3 regions of the Microcoleus sp. CAWBG640 genome follow, and region 2 is predicted to be linked to each of the others. Evidence: riboswitches for the same ligand, from Rfam matches in the RefSeq annotation. Region 2 holds a riboswitch; each other region holds the start of a gene.

The links. A riboswitch is a leader RNA that binds a small molecule or an ion and turns the genes downstream of it on or off. The one in region 2 is predicted to bind cobalamin.
Region 1: linked by a shared signal. The riboswitch ahead of AAFP11_RS18020 (energy-coupling factor ABC transporter permease) and the one ahead of AAFP11_RS07410 (DUF1636 domain-containing protein) in region 2 are both predicted to bind cobalamin.
Region 3: linked by a shared signal. The riboswitch ahead of AAFP11_RS17955 (hypothetical protein) and the one ahead of AAFP11_RS07410 (DUF1636 domain-containing protein) in region 2 are both predicted to bind cobalamin.

The regions. Positions count from the first base shown of each region.
Region 1 covers NZ_JAHRFC010000035.1:52,567-61,432, forward strand. Annotated here, with positions in the region: gene AAFP11_RS18000 (SPFH domain-containing protein) at 1-1,957, opposite strand, end outside; gene AAFP11_RS18005 (DUF2207 domain-containing protein) at 2,263-3,069, opposite strand; gene cbiQ (cobalt ECF transporter T component CbiQ) at 3,378-4,178, opposite strand; gene AAFP11_RS18015 (energy-coupling factor ABC transporter substrate-binding protein) at 4,175-4,507, opposite strand; gene AAFP11_RS18020 (energy-coupling factor ABC transporter permease) at 4,511-5,269, opposite strand; cobalamin riboswitch at 5,291-5,438, opposite strand; gene AAFP11_RS18025 (Uma2 family endonuclease) at 5,627-6,430, shown strand; gene AAFP11_RS18030 (pentapeptide repeat-containing protein) at 6,694-8,823, opposite strand; gene AAFP11_RS18035 (hypothetical protein) at 8,839-8,866, opposite strand, start outside.
Region 2 covers NZ_JAHRFC010000009.1:122,054-133,428, forward strand. Annotated here, with positions in the region: gene AAFP11_RS07365 (GerMN domain-containing protein) at 134-952, shown strand; gene AAFP11_RS07370 (metalloregulator ArsR/SmtB family transcription factor) at 1,067-1,423, opposite strand; gene accB (acetyl-CoA carboxylase biotin carboxyl carrier protein) at 1,493-2,047, opposite strand; gene efp (elongation factor P) at 2,176-2,736, opposite strand; gene AAFP11_RS07385 (peptidylprolyl isomerase) at 2,992-4,116, shown strand; gene AAFP11_RS07390 (hypothetical protein) at 4,262-4,576, shown strand; gene AAFP11_RS07395 (WD40 repeat domain-containing protein) at 4,650-5,756, opposite strand; gene AAFP11_RS07400 (GTP-binding protein) at 5,897-6,868, opposite strand; gene cobW (cobalamin biosynthesis protein CobW) at 7,182-8,216, opposite strand; gene AAFP11_RS07410 (DUF1636 domain-containing protein) at 8,394-8,804, opposite strand; cobalamin riboswitch at 8,826-8,973, opposite strand; gene AAFP11_RS07415 (Uma2 family endonuclease) at 9,146-9,784, shown strand; gene AAFP11_RS07420 (Uma2 family endonuclease) at 9,927-10,499, shown strand; gene AAFP11_RS07425 (hypothetical protein) at 10,613-11,029, opposite strand; gene AAFP11_RS07430 (hypothetical protein) at 11,078-11,233, opposite strand; gene AAFP11_RS07435 (hypothetical protein) at 11,282-11,375, opposite strand, start outside.
Region 3 covers NZ_JAHRFC010000035.1:36,668-48,042, reverse strand. Annotated here, with positions in the region: gene AAFP11_RS17975 (metal ABC transporter ATP-binding protein) at 1-1, opposite strand, end outside; gene AAFP11_RS17970 (metal ABC transporter substrate-binding protein) at 38-1,018, opposite strand; gene AAFP11_RS17965 (restriction endonuclease) at 1,213-1,740, shown strand; gene AAFP11_RS17960 (hypothetical protein) at 1,737-2,288, shown strand; cobalamin riboswitch at 2,346-2,491, shown strand; gene AAFP11_RS17955 (hypothetical protein) at 2,632-3,072, shown strand; gene AAFP11_RS17950 (methyltransferase domain-containing protein) at 3,092-3,958, shown strand; gene AAFP11_RS17945 (hypothetical protein) at 4,477-4,770, shown strand; gene AAFP11_RS17940 (hypothetical protein) at 4,844-5,083, shown strand; gene AAFP11_RS17935 (tetratricopeptide repeat protein) at 5,201-6,265, shown strand; gene AAFP11_RS17930 (adenylate/guanylate cyclase domain-containing protein) at 6,428-7,996, opposite strand; gene AAFP11_RS17925 (hypothetical protein) at 8,114-8,344, shown strand; gene AAFP11_RS17920 (prepilin peptidase) at 8,485-9,312, shown strand; gene accD (acetyl-CoA carboxylase, carboxyltransferase subunit beta) at 9,564-10,514, shown strand; gene AAFP11_RS17910 (translation initiation factor IF-2) at 10,859-11,050, shown strand; gene psbV (photosystem II cytochrome c-550) at 11,202-11,375, shown strand, end outside.

The DNA.
Region 1 (8,866 bases), on a different contig from region 2:
CAACAACAACAGACTTAGATTTCTTGACATTAATTACAGGTGATTGTGCTCCATTATCTCCATTTTTACTGGTTTCATTCCGCAGCAACATTGCCATCAAACCGTCCAACAAACCCCCACTACCGCCATTACCATTGACTGTGACATCGGGAACAACGCGAACGCTACCATCCGAAACCGCTTGCATCAATTGCAATAGCGTGTAACTCTGCGTACCGAGAGCGTTGACACCAACTTGATAAGCATCCGCTTTTGCTTGTCCCATCAGCCGAATCCCTTCTGCTTCACCGCTTGCGTGTTCGATCGCAGCAGTTGCACTCAATTGAGCAATTTTCACCCCTTGTTCCGCCGCCACCACCTGATTTTGAATATTTGCGATCGCAGTTGCGCGCACCAATTCTTGACGCTGCGACTCTGAAATCCGCTGTACTTCGTAGGTTTTCTCCTGTTCCTGAGCAATTTTGCGATCGGTCAATGTTTGCATCAACTCTGCTGGTGGCGAAATCAAACCGATCAGCGTGTCTACAGCCTGCACATCATAGGCACGTAGGGCTTCACGGACGTGTTCTGCCGCCTCTGCTTGGCGTTCGCTGCGTGCGATCAAAAAGTCGAGAATCGTGTATTCTTGAGCCGAATTCCGAAAGTAATTGCCCACAATTGGACGCAACACTTGGTCGATGAGATTTTGCATCGAACCTTGCCGCGAAATGACTCTCGGTGCATCCAAAGTACCGACATGAATGATTTGAAAAATTTCCAACTCAAAGGTAAATCCGTCAAAAGAAAGTAATTTAAGAGCGCTTAATTTTGAGTCGTATCCGTGTTCTCCACTGAACCGCGATGTGAAGTTTAAAACAACATCGGTAGTGGGAACAAGTTCTACTTTCATCACTTTTGTATTAATCGGATGTTTGCCAGGGTAAAGTGGTTCTACCCACACACCTTTATCACCTTTGTTGACAAGATTGCCGTGGGTGAAAGCCACACCACTTACATCTTTGTGCGATTCCCCCACATAGGAAATGACTACGCCAACATAGCCGATCGGCACTTCGGTCATTTTCACTTCTTCAACTTGCACAAACCAGGGGTTCAGGTTCCAAGAACCCGATAAAATCACCTGTTCTTGCAAGCCCCTGCGCCCGCCACCTTTGATGAAAGATTGCGCTTTTTGGAAGTTGTCGTGACCGGGAATTATCGGCCCAGCGATTTCACCTTCATCAATCGGAACTCCGTCGAGCACGTTGGCAATTCCTACGCGATCGGGAGCAAGTTTGTATAGGTGGAGATCCGATGGTTTCATACCTTTTGCAGCAGCATTGGCTGAGGTAATCACCTCAAATACAGCCGTATTAATCCGATAAGTACCAGTTGTAATAATTGCTAGTTGCCGTCCTTTTTCGCCACCGTCGGTGAGGAATTTGCGGGCATTTTGAAAATTGTCGCAATCGACGACTTTGCCTAAAATGCGATCGGAAGGAATGGTGGCTCCATCATTGGCAATAATTAAACCAATTTCATCTTGAGGAACCACCACAACAGGTTCTCTGCGAACGCTATATTGCCAGGGAAAATAACCAAAATGCCAGCCGGGAGGAAGGGTATCTGCTTGCAAACCTCCTTCACCATCGAGTGCAATCAATCTACTGGATGGCAAGTTTTTGCTGGAGAATTTCTTAGTAACAATTCCGACTTCTCGTTCGCCGATCGCAATTAAGCCCAAAGTCCAACCAATTTTGGGTATAAATATCAAAACTAGGAACATTGCGCCTACCGGATAGATCCAAATCGGGATGCTGAAGCCTTCTGCTTGGGCTGGTTGGACTTCTTGGGGTTGGGGAGGTGGCGATTTGACTTGTGCGGGCGTTGGTGGTGCGATCGCGCCTAATGCTGTAATAGTTGTTGCTACAGATACTGCTAAGGGTAAAAGTTTGCGAAGCCAACGTGATTTAGTCATAGTTTTTAACCTGCTTTAAGCGAAAAGGTACGGGAAATTTGTTTACTACAATCAGTATTCAATAGATTTCTTTGAAGGTCAATTCATTAAAGTCATGAATAATGTTCATAAAAGTCATATTTTGAATATGATTTTGTCGGGAGTGCGATCGTTCGCACCACAAAATATCAGATTATAAGCATTGACAAAATTACTGGTTCCCAGGCTCTGCCTGGGAACCAATGTCTAGAGGCTCTGCCTCGCTCTTAGAGCTGGAAAATTGGAGGCAGAGCCTCCTGATCTGCGTTACCAGGCAGAGCAAAATATCAGATTATAAGCATTGACAAGCTGCGGATGCAGAAGATAGTTGCTACAATGCCGGGAAACACCACAAAGATTAGTACCCCAAAACTGCCGTCGTGGTCTTCCCCTTGCGAAGCAGATTGAGATTGATTACCACCTTGTTGCCAACCAGCTTCAGGTATATTCAAAATCGCCTGGGGAAATGCAATCTGCACTTCTAATTCTTGTTCTGGCTGAATAGGCTGACTTGCCACAAATTCAAAAGTTTTAGGATCTACTTGACGACGAACTGCGGCCGTCCCAAAATTCATAAACGAGAGAACTTTACCTGACAAAGCATCTGGTAATTTCACCGTAACTTTTCCGCTATTAATCGGTGCTTTCCGACCTGCTGCAATAGCTTTCCAATAAACTTGAGTATTCTCACCATCTAACTGCAATCCACCTACAACTCGATATTTGATCACAAAAGTATGTGTATCTGGCGGTTTTAATTCATGTTCCCAACGAATCCAAAGTTGATTGTTTTCAATCCCCGTGCTACTCGGAATTATTTGATTATTTTCGGCAACGGTGACATCTTTAATTTCATCGACCTTATCTAAAGGAATATAGCGGTATCGTTCATTGTTGTATGCTGCTGTGAATACATATTTTTGGGTTTCGGTAACTAACATATCTCCGTTCGTCTGAACGTCGATCGCGACGTTGATGTTATCCCAGTAGAACGGTAGTTGTTGGGCGGCTGCATGAGTCACTGTGACTAACAGTAGGCTTAATGAAGCCATTAATGAAAAAACTATTTTTTTGAGAATTCGTTTATTTATCATAGGATTTCCACAAGATAACTGTTGACTACAATTATTCAACAGGTTTCTTTTGAAGTCAATTCATTAAAGTCATTAATTATGTTCATAAAAGTCATATCTTTAGTCCGATAGTCCGGCAGGGAATGAATTCCCTGCCTCAAAGCTAAAGTCCTCTGAAGAGGACTGATGAGTTCTTGAGTCCTCTTCAGAGGACTTTCGCTATTAGACAGGGGTTTCAACCCCTGGCGGACTCACGGGATGACTAACGGACTTTGCCGGCTGACAGCTTAAGTTGATACCAATGAGCACTGCCGCCTCCTAATTTCTTCTCAACTTTGAAATACCACACTTAACAAAGTTAAAACTGTGCAACCAAACACCGCTTCAAATGTATATCTTTGCGAAGGTTTGTAAGGGTAAGAATGCCAAACCCGCAGTTCTCCATTGAAGCCACGGGCGGCTAAACTCAAGGAAACTTGACGGTAATTTACCAAAGTTCGCTGAAGCAATTGCCCGATTAAAATGCCTAAACTGCGCATTCCTAGTTTCCAAGTGCGATAGCCACAGCGGGAGTTTTGGGCGATCCAAAGTTCATCCGCGATCGCCCATAAGCTAAAAATAAACCGATACATCAACAACAGCAATTCTGTCAACAACGGCGGAAAGCGCAATTGTCGGAGAATTTGCAAGGTTTCGGTAAATGGCACCGTCAACAAAATGAAATACATACAGCTTGTGGATGCCAAGGTACGCGGCAATAACAGGCTCACTTGGTATAATCCAGTGTTGCTCACATACAGATAAAAATTGCCCATGCTAATCCCCCAACCTTGCCAAATATCCGCGTGTATTCCCTGGATTTGATTTAACTGAATTCCACTAATCACAAACGCAGGCAAACTTGTGAGTAAAAACATCAACGGTAGCGACAGCAACCGCAGATAAAGTTTCCCTGGAATGCCTGCATAGATGACGATCCAGACTGCTAACCAAAAGGCGATCGACAATTGGACGATCGCCCCAGAAACCAGAGACAGAATCAAAAGGGCGATCGCAAAGGATAATTTGTGAGTTGGCGGCAACCCGCGCAAACGATTAGTGTAAGCCAGACTATCAATCTGATGATTCATTCCAGCGGCGATTTATCATCAGATTGCTGAGATTGCGATCGACCTTTATAAAGCCCGATCGCATATCCGATCGCACCAGCCCCCAGAGCAGCTTGAGTCGCAAATAATAGACTAGCAATTTCGCCACTAGCAGGCTCAAACAAATGATTGAACCAAGGTTTATAATCCGGTTGAATTTCCGTAATTGCTTTCTGGGCCTCCCCATCAGCGCCGCCATATTCACCCTGTACAAAAACTAGGGGAATTACGGCAAGTGCGACAACTGCAATTACCAACATCCAATTTTGTTGCGAAGTAGCTTGCTGATTTTTCGTCGGTTTTTGATTCATCACTTAAGACTCCTGTTTCAATAGTTTTAGAATTTCCAACTCCGGTTGCCCGTAAGAATGCAGCCAATTCCACACCAATAAAGTCAGCAATCCTTCACTAATAGCCAGGGGTACTTGAGTAATTGCAAAGATGCCTGCAAACTTGATAAACGAAGCCAAAAAACCGCCACTCGCCGCCGGAAAAGCTAACGCCAACTGCATCGAAGTCACCACATAAGTCAGCAAATCAGCCAAAGCTGCGGCACAAAAAATTGCCACCCGTTGCCTACCAGTTCCCATCAGCAACTGATAGATAAAATACGCAGCGAACGGCCCCACAATCGCCATCGAAAACATATTAGCTCCCAGCGTTGTCAGCCCGCCGTGAGCCAACAAAACCGCCTGAAAAAGTAGCACTAAAGCACCGAGTACCGCCATCACCGAAGGACCAAACAAAATCGCACCCAAACCCGTACCCGTTGGGTGAGAACAACTCCCCGTTACCGAAGGAATCTTCAAAGCAGAAAGCACAAAAGTAAACGCGCCAGATAAAGCTAATAATAGTTTAAGTTCCGGGTGTTCTTTGGTAATTCGGGCGATCGCACGCAAACCTACCACAAAAAAAGGCAACGCCACAATCCACCAAAAAACAGCCCATTGCACAGGCAAAAAACCTTCCGAAATGTGCATAGCAGCGGCCGGTGTCGCCGAACCCAAAACCAGATAACAACTCAAGCCAGCCATCAATCCCAGACTGACAATTTTGCGACTTCGCGCCTTCATCAAGTACCTCGCAGATGAGACTAATTAAACCAACGCATCGGCGGGCATCCTGACTCAAAAAGCAACAGGGCTTTCATTACAGTTGCGGGACAGCGTTGGACTTCCACCAAACTTTCCCCATTACCTCCAATGGCTGCTCCCCATTAGAACCGACTTGTTAGATTGAGTATAGTCGATCGCGCAAATCTGGGCCGATATTTTACAAAAATTATTTCAGATGAACCAAGTCAAAATAACCTATCATCTTCTCTTCTCCTTTCTTCCTTCGCGTCCTTCGCGTCTTCGCGGTTCGTTCAATAAATATTATCGCCCAACAAATCAAAGCTATAATCATAGTAAGTTTTGAGGAAAGCCGCAATGTTAAAGTACAACTTGCCGAGGAACTTGCCCTCAGCCGACGAACTACCAGACTCGGACGAAACACCTGTGGATAACGAACTGCAAGAACTAATACCAGGGTTACTAAAAGCAATCTTGCTGATACTTTGGTCAGAACGGATGGACTGGTTATTTGGCATAGATATGGGTATTTATCATCACCCAGACGAACCAGCCATTGTCCCAGATGCTTTCTTAAGTTTAGGAGTAGAAAGGTTTTACGACGAAGAATTGCGTCCCAGTTACGTGCTGTGGGATGAAAATGTCATGCCACTTTTCGTGCTAGAAGTTGTTTCCCCAACTTATCGCAAGGAATACAGCACAAAATTAGAAATTTATCAAGATTTAGGCGTACTTTATTACGTCATTTATTCTTCCCGCCGCCGTCGTAAACCTCATTTGGAAGTACACAAGTTAGTCAATGGGAAGTACGAGTTACAGCCAGGAAACCCTGTTTGGATGCCAGAAATAGGTCTGGGAATTGGTTGTGAAAGGGGAAACTATTCTGGGGTGACAAGAGAGTGGTTGTATTGGTATGATGCCGATGGCACACGCTATCTGACACCTGAAGAACAAGTGAAACAATCAGCGCAGCGTCTCCAACAGGAATCACAACGTGCCCAACAGGAAGCTCAGCGTGCCCAACAGGAATCCCAGCGTGCCCAACAGGAATCACAGCGTGCCCAACAGGAAGCTCAGCGTGCTGAACAATTAGCTCAACGTTCCGAACAATTAGCTCAACGATTGCGAGAGTTGGGAGTCGATCCTGATAATCTCAATTAATTGCAAAATCTCGTTCTTAGAACCCCGACTTCTTCAAGAAGTTGGGGTTTTATAGCAATCCTAAATCATATCAAATCCGGTAACATCGGAATTATTCATCTCTCTTATCTCCCTCTGTGTTCTCTGCGTTCTCTGTGGTTAAATCATTCCGATGCAGCCGGAAACGATATCATTCATGAGGATGTGTAGGGGTAGTGCCCCTGTGCCTACCCCAGCATAAGCGGGGGCAACCACGGGGGGATTGCCCCTACAACTCTATTTTGTTATTTCTGCGGGCATTTCGGATGAAGGCCACCCTGCAAACAAATATAAGCAATTTGACTTTGCTCTAAATTCTTAGCATCAGTAAAATCAACTCCTTGCAATCTACCAGATTTAGCACCCGCAGGACTTTGAATAAATTGATCGGAAGTATCTTTCCCTATAAACACCGCACCTTTAAAATTCGCTCCGGCTACATTCGCGCCCCTAAAATCAGCCAAACTCACGTCCGCATTCCGCAAGTTAGCATCTTGCAATCTTGTATCTTTTAAATTGGCGTTTGCGAGTTTAGTGGAACTCAAATCAGCTTTTTGCAAGTTCGCACCGTTCAAATCTGCACCAGATAAATTAGCACCTTGCCATTCTGATTTCTCCAAATTTGTCAATGGCAATTGAGCGCCTTGAGCCTTAACCTTCCCCAAACGCGCACCAGATAAATTTGCTCCAGACAAATTGGCACTCCCGATATCTGCACCCGTAAAACTAGCATCTTTTAAGATAGCTTGCTGCAAATTTGCCCCGATTAAAATAGCACTACTAAAATTAGCTAAATTCAAATTGCCGTTGGAAAAATTAGCTTTGTTCAAGACAGCGCGCACAAAGCTAGTGCGATTCATTACAGCACTATTCAAAAATGCTCCGGTCAAATTTGCCCCTTCAAAATTGGCTCCGCTCAAGTCAGAAATCCAATCGTCAAATGTACCTGGTCGCCTGTCTTCTCCTGTGCCATAGAAGCGAGTTCCCTGCAAGCTGGCATTGGTTAAACTAGCATTTTTTAGCTTAATTCCAGACAAGTCAACTTTGTCTAATACTAATGTAAATTGAGCAGGACCGGCCGCACTTTGCCCTAAATCAGTGCGACTCAAATCTGCGCCGTTGAGCTGGCTGCTATACACTGTGAGAATTTTGCCGATCGCCCTTTGTACTGTGCGCTGGCGAACTGCGGCTAACTCCCGTTCCTGGGTCTTACCGCCGTAGCGCAGGGAATCGAGGTCGTTGCTAAAAGCTTGGTTTAACCGCTGCAAGTAAGGCAAAGATGAAGGTCCGGTACTGACTAAAGCTTGCTGGATCGCATCTAGCATAGTGCGATTGTCTTCTTGAGCTAGTAAATCGGTTAGCAGCGGTACGGCGCGGGAGTCTTCCACTGTTCCCAAGGCTAAAATTGCCGATCGCCGCCCTGCGGTCCCGTTACCAGAATTGGGAGATAATTTATTAACTAAAGCTAAAAATACTTCGTCGTTTCGCTGCCGAGAATCTCGTAAATTTGCTTGACTTTGAATGTAGACTTGAGTGCCAATAAACAGAGTGAAAATCAATCCCGAAGTACCAATTGTGGCAATCACTAAAGTCGCCCCCGGATGTTGACGAATCCATTGCCACAAACTGTCATTTTCTGTGGTCTGTGTTTCGGGAGTCAAGACCAAAGCGGCAATCTGGGCATCTTCCTCTGTCCAATCTTCACTCTTCACCGTAGTGATAGATAATTGGTTCGATCGAGCATTGACAACCAAAGTATTCGCGAGGCGATCGTGTCCTGTTTTGCCCTGGTGGCGAAAAGCAAAAGCCCCATCTACCAGCATTCCCAAGCCGCTGAGCCCCCCTAAAATGATCAAATCTGGAAAAGCACCGCTCAAGCGCCACAGGCCGTAAGCGACACCCAGAGGCACACCCCAGCGTCCCAAACTTTCCCGAATCAGGACTCGCACCAAACCCGGAGGAGTACCGGATGCTGTGACAACTTTCACCCCAAACCAGCGTTTAGGCAGAGTTTGACCGGTTCTGGCGAGTAAAAACAGTTCCCAAGCTGCCAGAACCGCTGGTGCCATCAGTGCCGCGGACCAGAATAGATTAGTCAGGGGTGCGACTCTGGGGTTGCGATCGCGCACAGGTATCCCTAAAGTACGGGAAACTGTCTCAGATGCTGCTGCTATTGAGGAGTTGAGTGGTACTGTTTGAGCATCCCGATTCACCAAGGCCCCGATACTGAAGGGAACTAGGGCACTAGCTGCGACTAAGGAAATTTCAACTACCCAAGCGCCACACCTGCGCACCAGCAGTGGCATTTGCTTGGATTGTGAGGGCCAAGACGGATCGGGTTGATTAATGCCACTGGGGGCGGTGGGGCTAGCCATATTCAAAATTTCCTATTAATTGTCGTTAGTATTTGAGGAATCT
Region 2 (11,375 bases):
AAGCTGTTAAAGATGCCAGGATTGTTTCAGTTTAGCTGTTGGCAGTTCCAGAATCTCAGCAAAAACAAATGTAGCCGATCGGGAGTAGCTCCTCACTGTCCCAAGCGCTCTATATGTAAGGAGGATTTGTATTATGAAAGATGGACAAGAAGCACGCCGCGTACCCACAGCCGTGGTTGCCGGTGTTTGCGGGTTGGCTTTATTAACGGGAGGGAGCATTGCTTGGTGGACTGCCAACCGTTCCTCAACGTCAGCAGACACTCAGTCTACTGCTGGGACTACCTCTGGGGCACTTTCCCCCACTCCTGGGGAATCGCCTGCTGTAATTATCCCCGTACCTGCTCCAACTCCTGTTGATACACCCCAGGCTCAGACTCCAGCAGCTCAGACACCACAGGCTCAGACGCCATCAGCTCCCACACCCCAGGCTCAGACACCAGCAGCTCCAACACCCCAGGCTTTGACACCGCAGGTTATCAAGCCACAACAGTCTCAGCCTAAGTCTGTGTCGCCGACGGCTACCCAGACAGTGCAAGTCTACTGGGTTAAAGATGGGGGAGGCAAGTTTGAGGCCGTTCCTAGCAAGGTAGCTCTCAAAGAAGTCGATCGACCTGATGCTGCCCTACAGGCTGCTTTTAACAGTTTGTTGGCTGGACCGAAGGATACAAAGGTTTTTAGCGAAATTCCCAAGGGGACAAAACTCAGGAGTTTGAGTGTCAATAATCAGGGAGTTTACGTCGATTTGTCTGCCGAATTTACTTCGGGAGGAGGCAGTAGTTCGATGAGCAGTCGGTTGGGGCAAGTGATCTATACGGCCACGAGTTTAAAACCGAATGCCAAAGTTTGGATTTCGGTGGAAGGTAAGCCCTTAGAGCTTTTGGGTGGCGAAGGTTTGGAGGTTGCTCAGCCGAGTACCCGTCAAACTTTCGATAAAAATTTTCCGCTCCCGTAATTTTTAGTCATGAGTCATGAGTCATGAGTCATGAGTCAGAAGGCGGGGAATAGGGACTGCTCGCTGATGGCTGATGACTTTTGACCAAAAGGATGGGATACAAGCCCCGTCCTTTTAGGACGGCTTTGTATTCAGACTCAAGGACCTAAATTGTTGGGCTTGTTGTTCTACCCTAGTCGCAAGCCGATCGCACACCATAGTAGACAACTCGAAAATCAACTCATCCTCTACCTTGTAATAGGCTGAAGTTCCTTCACTCCTGCGAGTGAGGATACCAGCTTGGAGCATGAGCTTTAGGTGTTTAGAAACATTGGCTTGACTGGTTTGAGTAGCTTCCACCAACTCTTGCACACATTTTTCGCCGTCGCGAAGCAAGTTCAGAATTCGCAAACGCATCGGCTCGCTCAAAATACTGAAATACTCAGCAACTTGTGGCACAACCTCTTGAGGAACAGACTGGGATAACTTCATCAAGCTCACCTGCCAGAAGCGATCAGGAAATAGAAGGATTAATTCTGTATATAACAATCAAGTAATCCTTCAATCCGGATTAATCCTCATCAAAACTTGACCGTACTCCACAGGTTCCCCATTTTGAACTAAGATTTCCATCACTTGACCCGATACCTCATCGGCATCGATTTCATTCATGAGCTTCATCGCTTCAATAATGCAAACTGTCTGGCCCACCTTGATGCGATCGCCAAGCGCCACAAAAGGTGGTTCATCGGGAGCAGCCGCGCGATAAAAAGTTCCTACCATCGGCGAAATAATTGATACCCATTTGGTATCCACAGGAGCAGGCACGGAGGCCAGCACGGGAGCAGGAGCCGAGGGTGCTGGGCTAGTGATATTTGCTGCTGAATTTTGGTCTACAGCAGGAGGTGACGCTAAGGTGGGGCTAGCAAAAGTTTCTGCGATGGTCGCAAGAGGCGTAACTGCTGGATGACCAACAGCGACGGTTCTTGGTTCGTTGGCTTGAATGCCTTTGCGCACAGTCAGTTCAAGTTCTCCACTTTTTAACGTCAGCTCCGAAATGCCGGTTTGGTCTAAAACAGTTAGCAGTTCGCAGAGCTGGTTTAAGTCTAGTTGCACAGCAGATTCAAGGGTAATTGATAATTGAGAATTGAAAATTGAAAATTGGGAATTGAAAATTGGACACCCGTGCGATCGAAAGCAGAGTTAGGGGGTTGAGGCTTCTGGCATCAACCCCAAAGCACCATTTATGTCTCTCGCCCAAGATACTTGTCTTCGCGAGTATCGATCCGAATCCGTTCTCCAATGGAAATAAATAGAGGCACCATGATCTGAGCTCCGGTGGAGAGCATGGCGGGTTTGCTACCGCCGGTGGCAGTATCTCCTTTGACTCCGGGGTCGGTTTGGGTCACTTCTAAAACAACGGAGTTGGGCAGTTCTACTTCGAGGATTTGGTCGTTCCAGCGCAGGATGTTAACTTCCATGCCTTCATTGAGGTATTTGACCCGATCGCCTATTTCCTGAGAACTGAGGCGACTTTCCTCGTAAGTTTCCATATCCATAAAGACGAACTGATCGCCCTCTTTATAGGTATATTGCATGGCGCTCTTTTCGAGGTTGGCTTGAGGCATAGTCTCCCCAGCCCGGAAGGTTCGTTCTACTACGTTGCCGGTTTTGACATTTTTAAGTTTTGTCCGCACGAAAGCCGAGCCTTTTCCTGGCTTGACGTGGAGGAATTCAATTACCCGCCACACGCCGTCATTGACTACAATTGAAACACCTGGTCGAAAGTCGTTACTGGAAATCATATAAATTTTTGCAGGCAATCCCGTCGCCCAAGGGCACGGGGGAACTACTGTCAGCTTCAAACCGCAGTCTAGCTGACGGCATCAAAAAACAATTGGCATTTTATTTTACCGTTCAAAGGGAGCAAGTGCTTGACTAATCTGTTAATCGCTGTGGGGAGTTGTCACTTGATTCTCCCTAGACGCAGGAACAGACACTTCAGCTTAGAGGGCGGACAGTGCTGTGGGAAGATGATAGAGGCCATAAAAGTTAAAGTTATGTTGCATTGGTCTAATTTCTCGATCGATACGTGCAAGCGCTGGCTCAAAACCACTGTCTTAGCACTCCTGCTATTCACTTTTTCCCTCAGCTTCAGTTCGGTATCCCATGCCAAACGCCCTAGCAGCAGTATGCCTGCGGGCAATGCGATTACAGACGGCCGGGCGCTGCTGCGCTACGCTCTACCTATTGACAATCAGACGGTGCGAGAGTTGCAAATCAGTCTCGAAGACATCGGCAACCACATACGCTCTAAACGTTGGGGTCCAATTAGTAGCGATATCAGCAAGGCTTCCAGAATTCTCAGCATTCGCGAGTCTGATATTTTAAAGAGTATTCCCGACGCGAAAAAGCCCGAAGCCGAAACTCTAGTGGCAAAAGTCAAAGAAGGAGTTTCGCAACTATCTGAGGCTGTTGAGGCCAAAGACAGGGAAAAAGTGATTGACTTGAAAGCCAAAATACTCCGTTCGGTTGGTGACATCGAAGAGTTGATGGTGACCAAGTTTCCCTTTGAAGTTCCTTCAGAATATGCTACTTTGCCTCAACTGAAGGGTCGCGCTACGGTGGCTGTAGAAACCGAGAAGGGGACAATTAATGTTGTGGTTGATGGTTACAGTGCGCCGGTGACTGCTGGTAATTTTGTAGATTTAGTCGATCGAGGTTTTTATGATGGTTTGCCATTTATTCGATCGGAAGAATCCTACGTGCTACAAACAGGAGACCCCGAAGGTAAGGAAGTAGGTTTTATAGACCCAGCTACTGGTAAATACCGGAATATTCCACTCGAAGTCCTCGTCAGGGACGAAAAAGAACCCATCTACGGAATTACTTTAGAAGATGCGGGGCGTTATCGCGACGAACCTGTGTTACCTTTTTCTGCCTATGGTACTGTGGCCATGGCTCGTGCGGAAGCTGAACCAGATAGCGCTTCTTCGCAGTTTTTCTTTTTCTTGTTTGAACCTGAACTGACCCCTGCTGGTCTGAATTTGTTGGACGGTCGGTATACTGTTTTTGGTTACATGATTGAGGGAAAAGAAGTTTTGGATCAACTGAAGCAGGGAGACAAGATTGTATCTGCTAAGGTAATTAAAGGAATGGAAAATTTGTTGCGACCTCAAGTTTAATCAATGACGGCGATTGCCATCGCTTTGACACAAAAGTGAAGGCGCATTAAATCGCTTGTTATCAAACCAAGCCCGCCCCGGCGGGCTATAAGATGTAAATGATGTTTATGTCTGGGTTATTGAAATTAGAAATTAGCGCAAAAATATGGCATTATTAGAATTTTTATTAGTAATTGGCATGGGTGGATTTGTAGGTTTATTACTGATTAATAATGTGAATGAAAACAAACAAAAAAAACGCTTAGATGAGGCTTTTTATCAGTTATTGGAAAACCAAAATAGTCAAATTTCGCTGATTCAATTGGCGGCTAGCGCTAGGGTGGAGGCTCAAGTTGCACAGCAATACTTAGATGCACAAGTTAAGATTTTTTCGGCGATTTTAGAAGTGGATGATGAAGGAGATACTTTTTACAGATTTCCTAGGTTGCGCTTGCCGCCGAGTTCGGTGAAGGAATGGTGATATCGTTTCCGGTTGTATCGGAATGATTAAACCACAGAGAACACAGAGGACACAGAGAAAGAGAAGATAGAAATCATAATTCCGATGTCAACGGATTTGATATGATTAACGCAGGTGAAAAATTTCGTTCCCAAACCAACAACTCGCCGTTGTTGCCACCTGCTGCGAGGAATTGACCTTTGGGATGCCAAGAAAGACAGGAAAAACCGGCATCGACACCCTCCAGAATTTGCAGCAATTCTTGTGCTTCGTACCACAAACAAAGTTGACCGTCTTCCGATGCTGAAGCTAATAACAATGTATTTGGTTGAAAGCCGATCGCCTGGACGACTTTTTCATGTACTTCTAATCCCCAAGCTTCCCAACCGACACTTTCATCAGCTTGTCTTTCCCACACAGAAATGCCTTCTGAGCTCGCAGCAGCTAATAAAGGATCGCCCAATGAATTAGTTCGATCGGACCAAGCCAAATGTCTAACTTTGCCGGGAAAACCCTGCATTACCCAAGGTTCCGAGTTACCCCATTCATTAACAATTAAGGTGTTATCCATATTGCCACAGGCTAGATATTTGCCGGAAGGGGACCAGGAAATTGCACCTGTTACGGATGGTACGGATAAGATGTCTGGGTCATCATTCCAATCTGCCGCGTTCCAAACTTTTACACCTTGATAGCCGCTAATTGCCAGATATTTATCAACAGGATGCCATGCTAAATCGAGGATTGAAGATGAATCAAAATTCAGGGTGACTTCTACTGTATTTTTATCAGCATTCCAAACTTGAACTGAACGACCCATACTGAAAGCTAATTGATTACCGTGAGGACTCCAAGCTAACTTATCAACCCACACACGCTTGTTATCCAAACTAGCAATTAATTCCCCAGAATTTACCTGCCAAATTAGCACTTTTCCATCTTGTCCACCCGCAGCTAACAGTTGACTATCTGAAGAAAAAGACAAGCAATCTACTGATTGACCAGTTGCTGTTTGCAGGGGTTGCAAGGAGAATTTATTGATTTTTCCGAGAATCCCTAACATAATTTCACCGGCGGCGGAACTGACTGCTAGAGTTTTGCCATCGGGCGACCAAGTAACAGCAGTTACGTAGTCTGACAGCATTTCTTTGGCGTAAAATTGCATGGTTAGTTCGCTTTTATTTGTGTTGTTGTTACCCATATTTATTTAATCTGAGATGTTCCAGTATTCTCAATAACGGGCTTTCTGGTCCGTTCCACAACAGATGAATTTTTGTGTGTGTGGAACAGGCCGGAAAGCCTGTGCTTAAAAAGCTGATTTAAAATGCTGCAAGGTGTCAGTTAAACCAGACACTGACGAAAATCAGCTTTTAATTGACTTTCATTTAAGTTGCGACCAATGAATACGAGTTCGTTTTTCGGAGTTTCATTGGCTTTCCATGGTCTATCTGGTCTACCATCAAATAGCATATGCACGCCTTGAAATACAAATCTCCTGTTTTCTCCAGCAATATTTAAAATGCCTTTGGTCCGAAAGATATCCGGGCCTTTAGTCTGCAACAATTGGGATATCCAGTCGCTAAATTTGTTGCCATCAACCGCGCCGGATTCTTGGATTGCGATGGAAGTTACTGTGTCGTCGTGTTCGTGTTCGTGTTCGCCTAAAAAATCGGGTTCAATTTCTAAGGCTCGATTCAAATCAAATGCTTTTACTCCTAACAATGCTGACATTTCTATTTCTGCATTGCGGGTGCGATGAATTTTTGCCATTACATTCATGCTGCGAATCCGCGTTTCTAATTCTGCCAACTCTTCTGGGGTGACTAAATCGGTTTTGTTCAGCAAAATGACATCGGCAAAGGCAATTTGTTCTTGAGCTTCGTCGGAGTCCCAGTGCTGCCAGATGTGCTTGGCATCTACTACGGTGACAACGGCATCTAGCAGTAATTTATCGCGCATATCTTCGTCTACGAAGAATGTCTGAATTACAGGTGCGGGGTCGGCTAAACCTGTGGTTTCGATGACTAGATGGTCGAATTTGTCCCGCCGCTTCATGAGGTTGCCGATAATCCGAATTAAGTCGCCTCGGACTGTGCAGCAAATGCAGCCGTTGTTCATTTCAAAAATTTCTTCGTCTGCATCGATAATGAGTTGGTTGTCGATGCCTACTTCGCCAAATTCGTTGACGATGACTGCAACTTTTTTGCCGTGTTCGTGGGTTAAAATGCGGTTGAGTAGGGTGGTTTTTCCTGCACCTAGATAGCCTGTGAGAACTGTCACGGGAACTGATTCGATCGCAGCAGCAGTCACCATATTTTACCTCACTTGTTTTATGATACCTGTCATACCAATTTAATGTGAAGTTGCATATATTTCGATCCCCCTAAATCCCCCTTAAGAAGGGGGACTTTGAGAAGAATGTTGTCCCCCCCTTATTAAGGGGGCGCCAGGGTGATCAGATTCTATGCAGCCTCATAAAAAATTGGTATCATTGATATTTTACACGAAACTTGTTGCTAGTAATAAAAATATTAGGCATGGGGCTAGAAACCGGGTTTCTGCGAGTTTTGCCCACAGGAACGAGAAATATAGCAAGAAACCCGGTTTCTGAGGTCAGCGTGGGTGATTAATTGCTCAATATCGCTACAATGCGATCGCGATCGAGTTCTCTACCGATAAACACCAATTTGGTTTGGCGAAGTTCCGAAGGTGTCCAAGGGCGATCGTAAAAATGTTCGATGCGCGAGCCCACACCCTGCAACACCATCCTCATCGGCTTCTTGGGAACCGCCACAAACCCTTTAATCCGATAAATCTCTTGACTTTGCATCAACGATTGCAGTTTTTCGACCACAGCTTCTGGTTCAAATTCGCGATCGGCAATAAAGTAAGTTGAGGTAATATCATCATCATGGTCGTGTTCTTCCTCAGTGTCGTGATGGCTGGGACGAGACTCCAAATTATCCTCAACAGCCGCATTAAATCCCAATAACACATCAGGATTAATTTCGCCACCTTTGCAAGGTACAATTTTCACACTAGGACGTAATTCTTGCTGCAACCAAGTTTGGACTTTTTTCTGAGTTTCAACATCCACGCGATCGACCTTAGTCAAAAGTACCATATCAGCACAAGCCAACTGGTCTTCAAACAATTCCTCGATCGGCGTCTCATGATCTAAACTATCATCAGCCTGTCGCTGCGCCATCAAAGCATCAATATCGCCCACAAAATTACCACTAGCAAGGGCTTCGCAATCGACCACAGCCACAACACCATCTACGGTAGCACCGGTCCGAATTTCGGGCCAGCGAAAAGCTTGAATTAAGGGTTTAGGGAGTGCGAGTCCAGAAGTCTCAATCAAGATACAATCAATTTGTGCGCGACGCTTCAATAATTCTTGCATTGTGGGCAAAAATTCCTCTTGAACCGTGCAGCAAAGACAGCCATTTGTCAGTTCTAAAATATTGCTGCTGACATCTTCTTCTTCATCGCAAACTTGGCAGTCACGCAACAGTTCGCCGTCGATGCCGACTTCGCCAAATTCATTCACAATAACTGCGATGCGGCGGCCTTGATTATTTTGCAATAAGTGGCGAATGGCGGTGGTTTTGCCACTACCGAGAAAGCCCGTAATGACTGTAACAGGAATTTTGTGCATTAGTAATTTAGTTGTTGTTTTGTGATGGGATATCTCGTTCCTAGGCTCTGCCTGGGAATGTCGATCTAGAGGCTCTGCCTCGATCGAATAACTCGCGCTTTTAATACGAGGCAGAGCCTCTGGGTATGCGTTCCCAGGCAGAGCCTGGGAACGAGGAACAAGGAAACGATGAATACTCTAATTGTGCAGTGGTGGAATTTTAGCTATAACTCCTTTTTTCAAAGCTTGAGGACGTTCTGACCAGGGCAACAAACCATCGGGTTTAGCATAGTATTGACTCGCGCATTCCAGTACAGCCTCGACGCTTTCCGATTCATTGGGAGGTAAGTCACCAAACAGATAAGTGTACTTTCCAGCAGCAGCAAAAGACACAGCACAAGAGTGACTGCAAGCACTCATGCACTCAACTTCTTGAATGTCAAATTCATCCGAAAATTCCCAATCCTTTGCCAGTTGCGACAAGTCTTCCAAGAATTGTTGGCCGCCACTTTTGCCTTCTCGCTTGCCGTTTTTCCAAACACTCGCGCAAGCAGTGCAAACAAGTAGACTGTGCTTGGTGCGTACAGTCTTATTAATTCCATTCATCATCCGTACCTCGCAGATGCGTTCCAAAGTGAGTTAGATATCGGCGGGCATTCTGACTTTAGAAACAAGCTGTGTTTCATTACAGTTGCGGGACAGCGCCGGACTTGCACCGAACTTTCCCCGTTTCCTCTAGCGGCTGCTCCCCGCTAGAACCGATCGCAACTTCACATCATACCGCATTTGTCGCCATTTTGGGAAAAACTTAAGTTGGTAAGGTGAACCGCTTAATATCTAGTAGCATAAATTCACAGCCAGTTATTAATAAAAACTTTAGTGTTAATTTTGCCATCTTTTCAGGACTGAAGTCCTATATAATTGTAAGTACGATCGCAAAAGGATATACTATGACGGTATTAACAGAAATTCGCGAAGAAGTAGTTGAGGACAAAGTTGAGGACAAAATACAGACTTATTACTCTCCTGAAGAGTATTTAAAGCTGGAAGAGGTGGCAGAATTTAGGAGTGAATATCAGGATGGCAGGATAATCCCTATGACAGGCGGAACACCGAATCACAATCAAATAGCTGTTAATTTTGGCGGAACGCTAAATTTTGCTACGAAAGGACAACCGTACCGAGTATTTATCAACGATTTGCGTCTGTGGATACCTTCCAAGCGGGTTTATACTTATCCTGATGTAATGTTGGTAGCGGGGAAATTGGAGTTTGTTGCAGGTAGGAAAGATACGATTACTAATGCGGTGATGGTGGCTGAGGTTTTATCGCCATCCACGGAGGATTATGACAGGGGCGGCAAGTTTAAACTTTTTCGATCGATTCCTAGTTTTCGAGAGTATGTTTTGATCGATCAATATGAGATGCACGTTGAACAGTTTGTTAAGACGGATGATAATAAGTGGGTTTTGTCTGAGTATGATGGTGCTGATGCGGTGTTGAGATTGAGTTGTGTGGAGTTTGAGATGCGGTTGGGTGATATTTACGATCGCGTGGATTTTGAATCTGAGTCTGAGTCTGATGAATGAGGGTGAAATCACCAATTTGGGACGATTGGAAATCGCGTCTTGTCAAACAAAGTCCGCCCAACGCGAGACTGGGAGAACAAGTAGAATCCCGGAAGGATTATGAAATCTTAAAATTCTGCCTGTAAAAGTCGAGGAAAACCTAATGATTGCCAGCCAAAATTATCCTGATGTTTCAGTTAAAGAATATTTAGAAGGTGAACTAATAAGTCCCATAAAACATGAATACAGAAACGGACAAATCTATGCAATGGGAGGGGCAAGTAATCCCCATGTTTTGATTTGTCTAAATTTGGCAACTCTGCTGAGAAATCATCTGCGCGGAAGTGGTTGCCTGGTTTTTATGAGCGATACAAAAGTCAGATTTGAGACAATTAATACTTTTTATTATCCCGATGTAGCTGTATCTTGCGATGAACGAGATACTACTTCTGTTGGCGATTTTATCTGCTATCCTTCACTAATTGTGGAAGTTCTATCTCCAACAACTGAGGCGTTTGACAGAGGAGATAAATTTGCGGATTATCGATCGCTCTCAACTATACAAGAATATGTAGTAATCGGTCAACAGCGGATGAATGTAGATTGCTACCGTCGGGATGGGGAAGGGCGTTGGTTTTTTTCTTCCTGCGGCGAGGGGGACTGTTTAGAGTTGGCTAGTATCAATTTTCAGTGTCCAATCTCTGCTTTGTATGAGGATGTTCCTGGATTGAGTTAAGATCTGGTTGGATGAAATGTTCGATCGCCCTCTGTCAGAGAATGCTGAGGTGAAGGGAGGGGAAATAAGGGCGATCGTAATTATTAAGATGTTTCCTGAAAGGCCATCGCTTACTAAAATCCAAATATTTTAGTAATCAATGGTAGTAGATTATTACAGAATTCTAGGAATTTTGTGGCTTGTGGTACACTTTTCATAATTCGTCCGAGCATCCTATCTGCTGTTTTGGCTTTATTCTTCATTTCTGCATCATTAGGATTTTGAGCAGCTTCAGCTAATTCTTTTACTTGTTTTAAAGCATCCTCTTTGTCAACTTCACTTAAATTTGGATCGGCTTCAATTGCTGCTTGGAGTTGGGTAAGTAACTCTTTGATTCCGGGTTTATCTGCTTCAGACGATGAAGGTAACTCATTTATAGCGAATGAAACATTTCCTCCAACGTGACTTGATGAACTACCTGCAACATCACCAGCAGTAACAGAACCTCCAACACTTCCTCCGACTTGAATTTTACCTTGTTGCTCTTCCATTATTCCCTCCTCATGTAATTAATCTTTAGATAACCGTGTTATTTTGAGTTAGTCATTTCGCGAAACATTTCCTCCAACATTACTTGATGAACTCCCTCCTATATCACCTGCTGTGACGGAACCTCCAAACACTAATGTTGAGCCAGCACCAATTATAGCCCATTTCCAAGGCGGAAGATTAGAGTTGTTTTGAGGATTAGTCATAATGATTTATTTGAGTTGAGTATATACAGATAGAAACGTACCTATTAACTATTGAGAAGTCATAGTCACAGTATAGTTTGTGTTCCCTCCTTTTTCTTGAACCACAACAATATAGTCATCAGCACCTAAGCTTCTTTTAATT
Region 3 (11,375 bases), on a different contig from region 2:
TCTGATTTTCTCCTTATTATCAATTCCCCATTCCCCATTACCTATTCCCCTGTAACCCTTTTATCAGAGTATTGATGTTGTATTCAAGTAACTTAAGATAGGTTGATGCGGGCCCGTCGGGTGGAGATAGGGAATCGACATAAAACACCCCGGCAAATTTTGCGCCTGTTTCCTTTGCTACCTGAAGCTGTGCTTTGTTGTTGACGGTACTCTCGCAAAATACAGCCGGTATTTGGTTAGCTTTGACTGTATTAATCACCCGTTCAACTTGTTTCGGTGTGGCTTGTTGTTCAGCGTTAACTGGCCACAGGTAAACTTCTTTTAAGCCGTAATCGCGGGCGATGTAGGAAAAAGCTCCTTCGCAGCTTACTATGTAGCGTTTGTCTGGGGGAATAGCTGAAATAGCTTGTTTGAGTTTGGCATCGATCGCCTTTATTTGCTGGCTGTATTTTGCCGCATTCGCGTTATAGCTTGCAGCGTTAGCCGGATCGAGATTTCCTAATGTCTTGCGAATGTTTTCGACGTAAATTACAGCATTTTTAGGAGACATCCAAGCGTGGGGATTAGGTTTGCCACGATAGGCATCTTCTGCAATATTTACTGGTGAGACTCCCTCACTTAGAGTAATGTGAGAAACTTTAGGGAGACTGTTGTAAAATCGGGTTGCCCAACGCTCTAAGTTGAGGCCGTTTTCTAAAATCAAATTAGCATTTTGTCCGCGTTTTAAGTCGCTGGGTGTAACTTCATAGCCGTGAATTTCCGCCCCAGGCTTGGTGATGGATTGGACGATCGCCTTATCCCCCGCAACGTTCTGAGCCATGTCTGCCAGGACGGTAAAGGTGGTAAGAATGACTTTTTTATCTTTTTTGGTAGAATCGCTAGCAGTGGCGCTAGAATCGCCATTCTGCTTGGTTTGAGGCTCTGTTGTCGGACTGCTGCACCCGCTGAGCCAAACTCCTAGTAATAGCCCGAATATACCAATTTGATAGGTTTTACGGCAGAGCGCCTGATGATTCATTGTGGTTTTTTATAATTCTTTCATTGTTTTAATTTAGCATAAAACCAGTAAAAATGAAAAGATTATGAAAATGAGGAGATATTGGCGATCGGGCTATGCCTACAGCAAGATGTGATAGTGTAGTGACATACAATATTAGAAGCGTGTAGTTGTTTGGAGTATTAGACTTGGTTGCGTCAAAAGACTATGAAAGGATGATTCAATCGCTCCAATGGGATGGCTTACGAACTCTATGGGACAATATCGAGAATCGTAGCACCCCAGGATGGGACGCGGGCCAAGCCTTTGAGTACCTAGTTTTACGAGCATTTCAACTTGATGGCGCAGAGGTAAAATGGCCTTATAGCGTGGAACTCTTTGGGGAAAAAGTCGAACAAATTGATGGTGTGGTCTATTCATCTGGACTGTCTTGTTTGGTTGAAAGCAAAGACTTTCGAGACAAAACAAACGTTGATATTGCTCCTATTGCTAAACTTCGCAATCAACTTTTACGTCGTCCCGCAGCCACTGTTGGATTAGTGTTCAGCCGAACTGAATTCACAGAACCGGCTCGGTATCTTTCATACTTTTCACTACCGCAAACAATCCTATTATGGAGTGGAGAAGAAATAAAATATGCCTTGGACAATGAAACAATCTGTGAATTATTAACTTTAAAATACCGTGTATGTGTAGAACACGGATTGCCTGATTACGACGTTAGAGAGCGAGATATCCCATGATTACTTACATTGTTTGTGAAGGAAATTTCGATGCACAATTACTTAAAATTGTGATCCCAAGAAAATTACTCAATGATGTGGAAGTTGTTACTGCTGGTGGAGGATATGCTATCAAATCACTTGCTCGTTCTTTAGTTGTGCGTCGGCAAGTACCAGTTGTGATTGTAGTTGATTCGGATTCAGTAGTGCCAGAGTTAGTTCAACAACGCCTCAAAGATATTGAGGAAATAGTTGGAGGCGTAGCAGCTAATACACCTGTCAAAGTAATTATGGCTGTTCCTGAAATCGAAACTATCTTTTTTCAAGATGCCACTATTCTTTCGCGGTTGCTAGGATATATTCCTCCTAAAAATATACTTGACATGGCAGTTTATCAACCTAAAAAAGCTTTAGAACAATTGCTTTCTCAATCAGAAATAATTCACAATCCCTCAGAAATTATCTATCGATTGACTAATAAAGATATTGAGATTCTACAATTGTCTTCAGTTATGCAAGAGATCGTTCATTTTCTTCGATCTGTACGTGAAACAGCAAATGCTGTATGAAGCCCGCCTGCTGAATTTTTAAGAGCTATTTTTGTCAAATATCCAAAATAGTGGTAATATTCCCGTATATCGATCGGCTCTGATGACAAACACACATCAGACGTAAGGGGGAAAGTTCGGTGCGAATCCGGCGCTGTCCCGCAACTGTAATGAGATTATTGCATCTCTGAGTCAGGATGCCCGCCGATTTGTTGACAATCATGTTTTTCATCTGCGAGGTATGGATGATGCTTAGTTTAGTATTTTTAAAATTAATCGGCTGTTGTGTTCCCTTGGACGATCGACAAAAACGCAATTTTGAGTTAAAACTGCTTGGCGTCGGCGCAACGGGAAACTAAAAGAAATGCGAATCGAAGATAGTGTTTGGCAGGGTAGTTTTGGCTACTGGCAAAACTTGTTTATTCATCAGAATATTTTGTCGATCGGATATACTGCATGGAATGGCTTTTGGCACCTAGGACGAGGCATTGTTGTCTGCCAAATAGATACTCACATTAATGGTTCGATCAATTGGAGTGTGGATAATGTACAGTATGATTTGCAGTTTATTTCTCAATCGCACGCAACCACTTATTTGCAACAATTAGAACTAGAGGAAGACACTGTTTCAAATCTGCTGGGAGTTATTGATAACTACAAACCTGAAAAAGCAATTATTTTTATACTGCTTGCCAATGGTCAGATTGATATCAATTTGTTGCAAAACTTGGCAATTTCGCCGGTTGAGTGCTATGAACAAGTATGCAACCGCTGGGAAGAATTTCAACCCTGCCCGAAATCCTAAAACTTACTAAATTTCCCCAATGTCCCAGCCAAAATCCATCGAAATTTCCAACGTAACTCGCTACCAAAATGCAGCGCTTAATTACTATTTGGGCTTGACAGAATCCCCCTATCTTCACTATGGCTATTGGGAAACCCTACCTGTGCCGGCGGATGAACTAACACTCGCGCGATTACGTATCGCTCAGCAAGCTTATACTGTAAAACTGTTGGATTTCATTCCCCAAGGCACTCATAGCATCCTGGATGTGGGCTGTGGGATTGGCGGAAATGCGGCTTATTTGCTCGATCGCGGTTTTGCAGTCGAAGGACTCGCACCCGATCCATTTCAACAACAGCGCTTTCTCAAGTGTACAGGCGATCGCACCATCTTCCACCTCACAACCTTTGAAAACTTCCAAGCAACCACATCCTACGATCTAATCCTCTTTAGCGAAAGTAGCCAATATATGTCTGCCGTTGATATTGCTAACGGCGCCGCCAAAATCCTCAATCCTGGTGGCTACGTCTTGCTTGCCGATATGCTGCGCTCTGATGCTAATTATAAAGAGGGAATGTTCTCTAATTGTCATGTTGTTACAGAACTTCATGGAGCCTTAAAACAGGCTGGATTTAGTTTAGTAAAAACCGAGGATATTTCCGCCCATATTTTGCCCACCATCGATTTGTATGTCGATACTTTCCGCAGGTATGGACTAAACACGATGATTTATGTTGCAGACTTAATTGCGATCGCAGTTCCGCCCATACACAAACTCTTGCGCTGGATATTTCGTCGCTGGTTCAAAAAATTGGTGGTTGAAGGGTTGGAAGCAGGCAAACTTTTTGACCAGCATTTGTGTTATGAAATCCAACTTTGGCAGTTATCAAAATCCGATGAACGCTGACACAAACATTAGGTAAAGTCGCAATTGGGAATTGAGAACTGGTAATCATATCAAATCCGTTGACATCAGAATTATTATTTCTCTCTTCTCTTTCTCTGTGTCCTCTGTGTCCTCTGTGGTTTAATCATTCTAATCATTCCGATACAACCGGAATTGGTAATCAGCCATGGGAGGGAGAGCCTCCGGGTATTTAATCCTAGACGGACCATGGAAGACTAATACTAAGGAAAACTCCCCCCCATCGCCTCGATCGCTAAGGTCTCCCCTCCCCCAAAGCCAGCATTAGCGGGGGTTTTTCCCCTTGACTTGAGCTAACTAAATCGAAGTATCGATTTTATTCATACAATCTATGCAAACAATGATTTGATTGTCAATTACCAAAGAGTTAAGGTTAATTCATGAGGTAACAGATTGATTTTCATAAAATTGTGTTGTCTATATTTGGCAGTACAAAATAGTAATATTTGCCAATATAGCCTGTAAATTTTGTGAAATTTAACACTACTTAGGTGTTGGCTATGTCTACTTATAAAAAAGTGCAAAAATCCCAACTATCGAGATTTTTTGGGATTGACCTTCGAGCTTTACCCGCCAAAAAACCGCAAGGGCAATGGCTCTTTTCAGCTATGAATCAAATTGGACAGTTTTTGCTAGTCGCCGCTGTGGGCGGGCCTAAACTGAGAATTTGGCAGACTGCCGATCGCGATGGTAATAGTTGGTGGCACGGTTTCGATCCCTTGACTGGTCGCTCTACGTGGGCCGCGACGGATGATGAAATGCGCGCTTGGATCGATCGGCATTATTACCAATAAACCTTTCCCATAATTATTGCTTTTGATTTTCGGATTTTTTGGTTGGTGACAATTTAATTTCACAGGAGATAGTATGCTTCAAACAGCTTCCGAGTTAGTAGCACCAAATCGCATTATCCTGATGAAAAACGAGGTATACAGAGTGCCTCAAACTCATCGAGAAGTTCAAGTATTGTCAGGAATTGCCTGGATCACACTTGACACAAAAGATATCATCTTGCATAGTTCAGAACAAGCATCACTTCCATTCAGTAAAAACCCAGTTCTGATTTCCGCACTCAACAATATACCACTGATTATGGCTATTTGGTGAGAGAAGGAATTTTCCATAAGCAAGCTCAGAAGATATTAGCTGATAACAAATGTGCCAGTAAGCCAAAATAGCTCTATCTTGAAAGTTAGATAATTTGGCTTTTGGAGGACTTGTTCGGTGTACAGCCGCTCTTACCACTTCAGCTATGTCGCAGCTATAACTCTTGTCCTATCGCCTGCGCTGACAGTCTTAGGTCTCTCAGAGGCTCTGGCATCTGCTCCAATAATAAATCCTAGGCGCTTCCCAGGGACCGATCGCGCCCAAGCAACAAACCCCAAAACACAAGCAGACACACTCCTGGAAAAAGGCATAAAGGATCACCGCCAAGGTTTGTTTCGGGAAGCAATCCAAGCTTTTGAACAAGCTTTGGCAATTCGCCAGCAATTAGGTGACAAACCGGGGATAGGAGAAACCCTCAACAATTTGGGGGAAGTTTACGGCGAAATCGGTTTGCTTCCCAAAGCTTTAGCAGTTTTGCAGCAAGCTTTAGTCATTAACCGAGACATCGGGGCTAGGAGTAGCACGGCGCGAACCCTCAATCTCATGGGTTTTATCAACCGGGTTGCCGACAATTTTTCCGAAGCGATGAAACTGCATCAAGAAGCTTTGGAATTAGCTAAAACGGCTGAGGATGAAATTGAAATTGGAGAATCTTTTCACAATATTGGGGCTGTGTATGGAGAACAGGGAAATTATGCCAAGGCGATCGAATTTTACCAGCAAGCCCGAACCATTCGCACCGCTAAGGGCGATCGACGAGATTTAGGGCGTACCCTCAATAACATGGGTGGAGTCTATTACAACATCGGCGACTTCAACAGAGCGATGGAATTTTACCAGCAAGCTTTGGCAATTCGCCGCGAAATAGCAGATAGGGCGGGGGTCGGTCGCTTGCTCAATAACATGGCACTTACTTCTCGCAAACTTGGTAAAGATAGTCAAGCCCTGATCTATTTTCAGCAAGCAATGATTATGCTAGAAGCAATCGGTGACAAGACAAGTGTGGGACGTTTGCTAAATAATATGGGTGCGATTTATGAAGGTCAAGGTCAGTATGCTAAAGCTTTGGAATCCTACGAACGAGCTTTGAAAAATGCCCGCGAGGGTGGAGACAAAGCAGGAGAAACTACAGCGATGGAGGGGATTAAACGATTGTCTTCTGGTCAGCTTGTGCCACAATAGATAGGGAGCATACCCCCGATTTGGTAAGTAAGAGCGAAGCATGACCGCAGACAATTTATTAGTGATAACCAGAGATTTACAGCGGTCATGCTTCGCCCCTACGAATATATTTGCAAAGTTAATATTGCGTCATTCGGGCGAGAAAATGAGGCTAATTTCGATCTACCCTTTTCCGTTTTCGACCTGGGAACCGTGCAAAGCAAAAATCGGAGTTAGAGCCGATTTGCCCTTGAGAGCAACAGCTCCCAAAGCCTCGCAATTGAATTCTAAGCCGATCGCCTCAAACACCCTTTCCCCAATCAAAATTTCGTTTTCCCCAGCCTTGCTCATCAATCTAGCCGCCGTATTCACCGTATCTCCCAAAACATTAAACTCCCTGCGACCACGGGGTTCGCCAACCTCAGCAGCAAACACAGGCCCCTGGTACAGCCCTATTTGACAGCTTACTTTGACTGGTTGAGAGCCGATAATTGGCGGATGCAAAGTGGTGATAATCTCTCGAATCGCCAAAGCGGCGCTAGCGGCGCGACACGCATCATCCCGATGAGCGTCGGGCACCCCAAAATAGATCAGCATATCGGAACCGTTCAAGTGCGCGGTTACTTTTTGCAACACGCCTCCTTTTGCTGATACTACGGCATCGATCGACGCAAAAACCCTCGAACAACCGAGAATCAGAGCTACTTCTTCCTCCGGTGAAGCTTTGTCGATGGACTCTGGTAAGCCGACTAAATTGACAAACATCACCGTTGGTTCGGGAAAATCTGGGGGAATTTTTCGCCGGTTAGCATTTTCTACCAGTAGTCTCAGAATCGGCTTGGGGATATAGCTAGCAAGGGGTTCAACCCGGTTGAGAGCTTCCTGGATTTCGCTCACTAGGCCCGAAATGCTGCGATCGAGCAATACCGAACTCGGCATCCGTCGTCGAGTCAGAGTAATATCATATTCTCCCAGTAGATCCTCCGTCAGATCGTCCACCACCAAAAAATAACCCGCTGCTCCTGGTTCAAACCGAAATTGCTCTGCCAAACACAAACTCGAAGTAGTCGTCAAACACACCCTTCCCACAGTTCCAGAACCCTCAGCTTGCTTGGCTTGCTGGACTGAATGACCAAGCAGCACATGAGCCATCCGCAGTGGCGTACCAATGTCCGCACTAATGTAACGGCCGCAGTGGATACCCACTCGCATCCTCAAAGACAAAACACCCCGTGGGGTTTCAATACGCGCAAATTTAGCCATTGCTCGCTGCATTCGCAAACCAGCACGGACGGCCCTAGCTGTATCCTCTTGGTGAATGCCGGCCAGGAATTGCACTAACATCGCATCTCCGGTAAACTCCAGCAAATCCCCCCCGGACTTACTCACAATTTCGATCATCGAGGCAAAATAGTCGTTAATCACCCCCAGCAAGGTTTCAGCTCCCTGGCGTCCCAGGGCCGCATTTGCTTCCAATAAGGATGTAAACCCGGCTAAATCCGTGAACAGTAGCGTCCCTTCTTGCCATTGGTAGCTCACTTCCCCTGGATTGGGAGGAGATTCCGACACCTGTTTGGGCACGTAGTCGTGAATTATGTATCGGAGAGTACGTAGATGCTCGAAGACTCCTATTAGTGTCGCTGGCGACGAATCTACCCAGGCGGAGGTGTACAGTGAGGCTGGGAGCAGCCCTCGTAGTCGCAGTTCGATCTCTGCCAAAGGAGGATTGTAGGTTAATTTATTAATTTCCACCTAGTCTATTGTTAAAAAATAAGGTAAGTTCGATCGATCTAGTGGCGACACCAATAGCTAGACCTATACCATTATGATCAGTTTCCAGTGATAGAATACCAGTCCAGCCCAGAACCAATGAGAGAAACTTCCGATAGTTTCAGGTTACTTGCTCCCGATTTGATCCGAGTAGCTCGATCGGTCTATGGTCTATATCTCAAAGTTCATTCCGATCGCCTACAACGTCCGGCTGGTGTTGTTGTCTGTCAAGGAAGCGATCGAGGTCAGTTGATTTTCACTTCGCAGCCAATTTTGTTGCCCGGTGAACGTTTTGTTACTTTTGAAGAGATTGAATCGCAAATGTATTAGTTATTGGTTATTTGTTATTGGTTATTTATTATTGGTGATTGGTTATTTGTTATTGGTTGTTGGTTATTTGTTATTGGTTATTTATTATTGGTTATCTTTGGGCTAACTATAGCTCATTATTTATTAGTGATTTGTTGGCTATGGACATCATCTTTAATTGTCTTGTCTCTGCTATTGTATTTGCTTTGGGTTCGGCGATCGGTAGTTTCTTAAATGTGGTAGTTTATCGCTTACCTGCGGGTTTGTCAGTAATACATCCTCCTTCTCGCTGTCCCAAATGCTTGAATCAGCTTCAGTCTTACGAAAATGTACCTGTTTTTGGTTGGCTGTGGCTACGGGGACGCTGTAAATATTGTCGCAGCCGGATTTCTTTACGGTATCCCCTGGTGGAAGCGGCTACGGGTTTGCTGTTTTTGCTGATTTTCTGGCAGTTTGGACTCACAGTACAAACTCTGGGTTTCTGGGCTTTTTTTAGCTGGCTTTTGGCTTTGTCTTTGATCGATCTCGATACCATGACTTTGCCTAATTCTTTGACTCGATCGGGTTTAGTGATGGGGCTGGTTTTCCAAATCGCTAAGGGTTGGTGGCCCATATTTAGTCCGATCGACTCAGTAAACTATCTGGTACTCGACGGTATCCTAGGAGCGGTTGTAGGGCTGTGGCTGTTTGACATCATTGGTTTAGCCGGTGCCATCGCCCTTGGTCAAAATGCGATGGGGGCTGGCGATACCAAATTGGCTGCTTTGATGGGAGCTTGGCTGGGGTGGAAATACTTGCTGTTAGCGGGCTTTCTCGCCTGTGCTACCGGGGCTTTTGCTGGCGGCGGGGCGATCGCCCTGGGAATGCTCGATCGACGCCAACCCATGCCTTTTGGTCCATTTCTCGCTCTCGGTGCAGCAATTACAGTTTTGTGGGGCGAAGCGATCTTATCTACTTACTGGCAGTTGTTTTTTATGAAGATGCCGTGAAACAGTGGTACAATAGTCAGTTGTTTATTGTCAATAGTCATATAGCGGTTCTCAAAAAAGTGAGGTATGCCCTATGCCCTATGCCCTATGCCCTATGCCCTATGCCCTATGCCCATGAGTACCTCATCTTTCTGAGAAAGGCTATATATAGGTTATGAATTATTAGTAGCAGCTAACAAATAACAAATAATAAATAACCTATAAACACAGTCAACAGTCAACAGTCAACAGTTAACAATTACTAAATTTTAATGTCTCTATTTGATTGGTTTGCAAATCGAAGAAAATCAGTACCGAACTCTCAAGAACGGCCGGAACGAGAAATTGCCGACGGGCTTTGGAATAAATGCGAAGCTTGCGATGCGCTCAGTTACACCAAAGACCTGCGAGCAAATCAAATGGTTTGCTTGGAATGCGGGCATCACATGAGAGTTTACAGCGACGACCGCATTGAGCAGTTGATCGATGCCCATACTTGGATGCCCATTAACGAAGGACTCCACGCCACCGACCCCTTGAAATTTCGCGATCGCAAAAAATATAGCGATCGGCTTCGAGAATTTCAAGAAAAAACAGGCCACTTAGACGCAGTAGAAACAGGCATCGGCAAACTCGAAAGTTTCCCCATCGCCCTGGGAGTCATGGAATTTCAATTCATCGGTGGCAGCATGGGTTCCGTTGTCGGAGAAAAGCTGACTCGCCTCATCGAATACGGAACGCGGGAAAAGCTACCCGTCATCATTGTCTGCGCTTCCGGCGGTGCGAGAATGCAAGAAGGAATGCTCAGCTTGATGCAAATGGCGAAAATCTCCGGTGCTCTGGAACGCCACCGCGAAGCCAGACAGTTGTACATCCCAATTTTGACTCACCCGACGACCGGCGGTGTCACCGCGAGTTTTGCCATGCTGGGAGACATTACCATTGCAGAACCAAAAGCAACTGTAGCCTTTACCGGCGGCCGGGTGATCGAGCAAACTCTGCGGGAAAAGTTGCCGGAGAACTATCAAACTTCCGAATACTCCTTTGCCCACGGCTTTGTAGATATCATCGTCCCTAGGACTCAGCTCAAGAAAACCCTAGCTCAGCTAATTAGTCTTCACCAGCCCCAACCTTTATTGGCTCCCTCAGAACTAGAGCATCACACACCAATAGACAGCCACGCTTTGCCCGCACAGACTCATGCTTTCAAACTTTCACCCTAACCATCAAGCCCTTCCTGATATTGTGTTAGTTCTAGCTGCCGCTTCTGATGTTCATTGTTCATTAGGACACCGCAGTGGGATGATATTGATTGGAAGTTGATTGACTAGAAAGCTGAACTGAGCAAAAATGCCTACTGGCTGTTAGAACTTAGTTGGCTCTGACAGACTCAATCAGAACTCAGGCATTGTCAATAGCAGTAAATAGCCCCAGGGCTAATCCTGCATTTAACGATCGCTCTGGCGTTCTATAAACCTCAGAACAAACTAACAGCGCTTGGTGAAATTATCCAGATTTCAGTTAAGAGCGATTAACCCCATTTTTACCCGTCAGCGACCTAAAAACTATGGGTTTTGCAGACCTGTCCATCGCAGAAATAGCAGAGGACTTCAACGTCCCTGTTGAAGACGTGATCCGCTTGTGCGACGAGTTAGAAATTGCATACAAGCACCCTCAAACCCGTTTGGCCCTAGAGGATGTTAAGGCAATTATGTCCGCTCTGGAAAAAAGGCGCGACTCAAAACTTATTGCAGATTAGATTGATGCCATAATTCCCTTACCTTTAAAGGTAGAACCGCATCAACTGTCACCAGTTTTTCCCGGCGGTGGAATCTTGAACAGCAATCTGTTTGCTAGCTCCCCCAAAAGAGCATTCAATACTTTCCCCTGATTTTTTTTTAAGGAGAACCATGCTTAAAAGATATTTCATTGCTCTGACTGCTGTATTCATGACTTTTCAATTCTTTGTCAGTAGTGCGATGGCAGTAGAACTCAGTCCTCAACTACGCACCGTGACATTAGATGACAAAGGCACTCCCGTAGTGCTGAGCCTCAAACAGGTTCAGGAAGGCAAACGGTTGTTT